Regions from separate parts of the Vibrio mytili genome, predicted to be linked through region 1. Evidence: riboswitches for the same ligand, from Rfam matches in the RefSeq annotation. Region 1 holds a riboswitch; the other holds the start of a gene.
What was found. A riboswitch is a leader RNA that binds a small molecule or an ion and turns the genes downstream of it on or off. The one in region 1 is predicted to bind cyclic di-GMP.
Positions count from the first base shown of each region.

Region 2: another riboswitch for cyclic di-GMP. It lies ahead of ONE56_RS19375 (glycoside hydrolase family 68 protein); the one in region 1 lies ahead of ONE56_RS08660 (TfoX/Sxy family DNA transformation protein).

Region 1 covers NZ_CP110481.1:1,885,357-1,888,504, reverse strand. Annotated here, with positions in the region: gene ONE56_RS08670 (putative signal transducing protein) at 1-220, opposite strand, end outside; gene ONE56_RS08665 (TVP38/TMEM64 family protein) at 220-912, opposite strand; gene ONE56_RS08660 (TfoX/Sxy family DNA transformation protein) at 1,023-1,613, opposite strand; cyclic di-GMP riboswitch class I at 1,730-1,819, opposite strand; gene purR (HTH-type transcriptional repressor PurR) at 2,098-3,102, opposite strand.
Region 2 covers NZ_CP110482.1:1,308,663-1,311,810, reverse strand. Annotated here, with positions in the region: gene ONE56_RS19380 (permease) at 1-671, opposite strand, end outside; cyclic di-GMP riboswitch class I at 1,279-1,363, shown strand; gene ONE56_RS19375 (glycoside hydrolase family 68 protein) at 1,623-3,148, shown strand, end outside.

The DNA of each region.
Region 1 (3,148 bases):
GTTGCGTTTGCTTTTCATAGCCTTCAATAATTATCGCTGCCTGGCGGTGTTGCTCTGGATTCAACAACCAAACATAAGGATCCGTGTCTTCCCCAAAGGGCAATTCACCCTTTAACCCAAAGATCCCCTCTCCACGTACCTCACAACATACCTGCTCTGCTTTTAGCAACTCGCAGACAATATGGGCTTCAGCTGGATTCTTAGCGATAAATATCTTCATTAAGTATTATTTCTCTTGCTTTGAATGTTGGGCATGAACCTCATCATTACCCACTTAATGATGATAGGAAACAACCCAAGTAAAGCCAAAGAGGCTAATATGGAGGGCGACGCGGCATCGGAGAGGCTTTCAATGCGAGCTAATTGGGTACCTGCATTTAGGTATACGGCGGTTCCAGGTAGCATACCTATTTGGCTTATCAGGTAGAATCGGCCGACTGACATCGGCGTTAGCCCCATTAAAAGGTTGATTAAGAAAAAAGGAAATACCGGAATCAAACGCAGCGACAACAGATAGAACGAACCGTCTTTTTTGACACCATTGTTAATGGCCTCGAGTTTTTTGCCGAATTTATTTTGTACCCACTCTTGCAGCAAATAGCGGCTACTCAGAAACGCCACTGTCGCTCCAATCGTACTGGCAAAAGAGACTAGCAACAAACTTGACCAAAAACCAAAAAGTGCTGCACCGAGTAAGGTGACCACCGCGGCGCCAGGAATCGATAAAGCAGTAACGACAATATAGGTGAAGAAGTACACCGCCGCTGCCAAGATGAAGTTTTTATCAATATAAGCGTTTAAATCGGCTTGCTGGGCTTTGGCATTTTCTAAGGTCAAATAGGGGCTAAAGTATGTCGCTAAGATTACGATGACAGTAACAAGGATTAACCCGACGATCTTTTTTTTATCCATTATGCAGTTCCACTTAGATATCACAAAATCTATAGACAGGTTAAGAGAGGAAAAAATTTCAAAAAAAACCGCAGATAAAACTGCGGTTTGATGATACTTGAAAACGGACGTTACTGAAGTTGGCTTTTTAGTTCATCCCGACGAGTTTGCGGAACCACGCTCCAGTGAGTACCATTAATCGCGCCTTCTAAAGCCCAGAGTAGTTCGATACTTACAGAGGTGCTGTGCGTATCTTGGATTGCTTTATATGCGTTTAATGCGCCTTCTTCTTCGAGCTGTTCTACGGATTTAATTCCGGCTTTTTTCAACATTCGCTCTGTTGCTAACCGAAGGTTAGGTAAGTCTTTTAACCGCGTTGGTTTGGTATTGGCTTGCTCGACTTTTTCCAACTTTGCGCATTTAAGAGATTGTTGCGCAACGTCCAATAAACGTTCACGAGATTCCCATAAATCATTAGAAATAGCATAGTATTTAGTAACAACGGGAAAGCCACGCTTTTTATATACGTACGGTTTTAGTCCTTGTTTCTCGAACTGAGAACAGGACTGCTGGTCTGCTCGTATATGAAGCTGATTGTTCACTACTAGAGCAAACATAGTCTCATCTGCGAACAGCCCGAAGCCGCCAAACATTGAGCGCGATTTGATCGTGCCAAGTGCCTCAAACAGCTTCATTGAGTCTTTGAGTATTGGTTTATCCATGATGTCTTATCTCGGTGTAATTCATATTACGCCACCAAAAATCAGGTCCGAGAGATTAGCAAATGCATGTAGTAACAATGTCATTAAAGGGTAAACTCATTATATGCATATTTGCCATCGGCAACCCCGCTACCTTCCACTAAAAAATAGGGTTCAGGCCGGAAGCTTTGCGTCCCATTCTTTCAAATGGTTTGCCCTGTGCGTGACATTTTCAGAATACTGTGGATATTGAATCAATATCACATTTCAGCTCATAAAGTGTGATGTTCGTTCAGTAAATAATGCGTAATTATGCATTATGATTCTTATTATCTGATGTGGTCAATTAACACAACAAGAGAACGCTTTTATTGCATTAAGTGACAATAAAACAAAGAGTTATTTTGTGAGGTTTTGTGAAAAGTTAGATGGGGGTTTAATAAATGTTATTTTTAAGAAAAAAATAAGCACCTTGCGCAGGTGCTTATTTGTTAGACTATTTTACTCAGTTGAGTTTTTTAACCGTATTGCGGATGACCAGCTCAGGCTGCATTTCAAAAATTCGCTTCTCATGCTCTTTATCTTTAATTCGCTCAAGCAGAATTTCGAACGCATTTTTACCAACACGGCGCTTAGGCTGGTGAATGGTTGTAAGTGGTGGTGAGAAATACTCTGCCAGCTCAATATTGTCATAGCCCACAACAGAAATATCATCTGGCACTGAAATGCCATTTTGTTGTAATCGGCTCATTAAACCAAGTGCCATTGTATCGTTGAAGCAAAAGACCGCTGTTGGACGCTTTTTCATAGCGGTGATCTGATCGGCAACCAATACGGCAGTGTCACATTCAAAGTTACCTTCTAGAATCCAATCCTCGTTTACAGGGAGATCAGCTTCAGCCATAGCACGACGGAAACCTAGAATACGTTCCTTACAAGCCAGTTTTTCAAAGTGACCACTTAAACACGCAATATCAGTATGACCATTATCGATTAGGTACTTAGTTGCTATGTAACCACCTTCCTCTGAGTTATCCATGATTTTATCTGCTTGAGAGCTCTCTGGCCCCCAATCCATGACCACCTTTGGAATATCAGCATGACGGTCAAGCATCTCTTTTAGCTCTTCGGTTAAATCGGAGCACATAACCAAGATGCCATCAACACGCTTTTCTGCCAACATACGAATATAGTCACGTTGTTTTTCGTATATGCCACCTGTGTTACATAAAATCAGAGTATAACCTTGTCGGTAACAGTAACTCTCAACACCATCAATGACTTCAGAGAAGAATAAGTTGGTTGACTGAGTCACCAACATACCGATGGTTCTGGTTGAATTACATTTTAAGCTACGAGCTACCGCACTAGGGGCATAATTTAACTCATCAACCGCTTTCATGACTTTTTCTTGAGTTGCTTCTGCAACAAAGCGCGTTTTATTGATAACGTGCGAAACTGTAGTGGTTGAAACGCCGGCTAAGCGAGCGACGTCTTTTATAGTGGCCATAAATAGTGTCCTGTATCGAGCTACTATGATTATACCTTAGTGGAGA
Region 2 (3,148 bases), on a different replicon from region 1:
GCACCAATCCCGACCCCAATTAATACCCATTTCCAAACGCGGCTGACAATTTCAGTCATTTCTTGTTTGGCAAACTGATGACGCTCTGAAAGCGTAATACGTGAGTGTGTATGAGCATGATTAGGAACACCGCTTTGCGTAGCGCTCTTCGCGTTATGCATCGCCTTTGCTGCAATAGGCTGTAACCAACGATGAGCGCCGATTAAATCTAGTAGCCAGCCACTTAATATGCCGATGCTCATGCCAACGATGACGTACATGACGGTGAACTGCCATCCAAGCAGACTAAATAGCAATAACACGGCAATTTCATTAATTAATGGCGACGTAATGAGAAAAGCCATAGTGATTCCTATGGGGATACCAGCAGAGGTAAAACCAAGAAAGACAGGAATACTGGAACATGAACAAAACGGAGTAATTGCGCCAAAAAAGCTGCCTGCTAGGTAACCAAAAAAGCGTCGTTTTCCTTCCAGGTAATGGCGAACCTTTTCAACATTTAAGGATGCTCGCAGTAGGGCAATCACATATATCATGATGATCAATAAGGCGAGTATCTTCGTAGTGTCTTCGATAAAGAAATGTGTCGCGTCTGCTAGCTTAGAGCCTGACGACAGGCCAAGTAATCGGTAGGTCATCCAATCAGCTAGATAGGTAAAAGCTTCAAACACATCCGCTCCTTAAACATTGGTAACTATTCCGATCACCATGTGTATTAATCAGGTGAAACAACCAAAGGTCTTTTTAGGTACTTACTCTAAGTTTAATTCACCTTAGTGTGAGTGAGAGTATATAAAATGATATATGTCTCGTTTTGAAAGAGTAGGAGGGCTTGTTGGGGGTAAGTCATAAACGATCAGGAGAAAGTCGGTACATATCCTCATTGCACGAATGGTAACGTTACCAACCAAGTTGTTTAATGGGTGAGGTTAAGAGAGCGATGGGCATTTGCTTATAATTTTTTCTGTTATTATGTTTTTATGTCATTTTTGTGTGTTTTTTGGGTTATTTTTAATTAGTTTGGTGTGAAGGTTTTTTATTTGGTTCAAACTCTATTGTTGCTGTTTCTTGTAACCGGAACCAACCTAGTTTCAATAAGGTTTTGTTGCGTGAAGTGCTTCATATATCAACGTTCAATTGAGTCACGCCATTGTCAGAGTTTCATACTTGTAATCGTATTATCCTTGAATTGTCATTTTCCATTGTTATGATTTTTCGCGTGGACAGAACAGCATGTCCACGGCCAGTTGACCATATCTCCCCATGTGAGTGTTGCTTAACTGATAAAGGCAAAACCTTCGAAAGAGGGTGACGCAAAGTCTCCGATCTAACGGATATTTCCTATGGTAGCGGGACCGCCAGTTTTGTATGCTGACTAAGAAAATTTAGTTGTATTTCAATAACAAAAACATATTTGAGATTTACTTTCACACAGGTGTTCAGTCGTTTTCATAGTCTGTTTGATGTGAAGGTTTAAGTTTTGCTTATTTTAGGGAACGTTCTCAACTTTTGATTTGAAGTTGTATGCAGCAATTTAATGTGATTAGTTCGTCGCAATACTGAGGGTTAACCACTTCTAGAAAATTAAAAATTTCAAAATTTTATTAGCAGAGGTAAGTAAAATGCGTTCAACGAAAATCAAAGCGAGAGTCCCTATTTTAGGGATGCTAATAGGGACAGCAACGGCTAGCCAGTTTGCTTTCGCCGCTCAGCTTCAACCAGGGCCAGAGCCTACCGTACACACGCAAGAAGCATTCGCTCCTGATGCTGACTTTACCGCTAAGTGGACCCGTGCTGACGCACGCCAGCTCAAGCGTTTGTCTGACCCAATGGCAGGATCTCGTGAAAACTCGATGCCAGAGGAATACACGATGCCAAGCGTCCCTCAAGATTTTCCAGATATGTCTAACGAACAGGTTTGGGTATGGGACTCATGGCCTCTAACCGATGCGGATGCGAACCAATACAGCGTTAACGGGCAGGAAGTTATTTTTTCGCTCGTGGCCGATCGAAGTCTAGGTTTTGATGACCGTCATGTATTTGCGAAGATCGGTTACTTCTATCGTCCTGCGGGAATTCCAGCGGATCAGCGCCCTGAAAACGGTGGGTGGACTTACGGTGGTTTGATCTTTGATGAAGGCGTCACCGGACAAATTTTTGAGGATCAGTCCTTCAGCCATCAAACACAGTGGTCTGGGTCTGCTCGTATTTTCCCAGGTGGCGAGGTTAAGCTTTTCTTTACTGATGTTGCGTTTTATCGTGATTCTGAAGGTAATGACATTAAGCCATATGATCCGCGTATCGCGCTAAGTGTTGGTAAGATACACGCAAATAAAAATGGCGTGAAGTTCACGGGTTTCGATAAGGTGATTAACCTACTGGAAGCCGACGGAACTTACTATCAGACCGCAGAACAAAACCCTTACTTTAACTTCCGTGATCCATTCACCTTTGAGGACCCTGCTCACCCAGGTGAAACGTTTATGGTATTTGAGGGTAACTCAGCAATGGAGAGGGGCTCTGCGAAGTGTACTGCGGAAGATCTTGGTTATCAGGTAGGAGACCCGTACGCTGAAACCGTCAGAGAAGTGAATTCATCAGGTGCAACGTTCCAGATTGGTAATGTCGGTTTGGCGAGAGCGACCAATGAAGATCTGACTGAATGGGAGTTCTTGCCACCGATTCTTTCAGCGAACTGTGTAACCGATCAGACTGAACGACCTCAAATTTACCAGAAAGACGGTAAGTACTACCTATTCACTATCAGCCACAGCACGACTTTTGCAAACGGCATTACCGGTCCTGAAGGGGTTTACGGTTTTGTCGGCAATGGCATTCGCAGTGATTACCAGCCGATGAACCAAGGCTCAGGTTTAGTCCTTGGTAATCCGACGAATTTGAACTTCTACCCAGGAACGCCGTTTGATCCGGACTACAACCAGCCAGCAGGCCACTTCCAGTCTTATTCACACTATGTGATGCCTGATGGTTTGATCCAATCCTTCATTGATACGGTCGGTTTTAAAGAAAACTTTCGACGCGGTGGCACTTTGGCTCCTACCGTGAAAGTGCTTATTGATGGGGACACATCTGAAGTCGATTATTATTATGGTGCTAATGGATTGGGTGGTTGGGCTGATATTCCTGC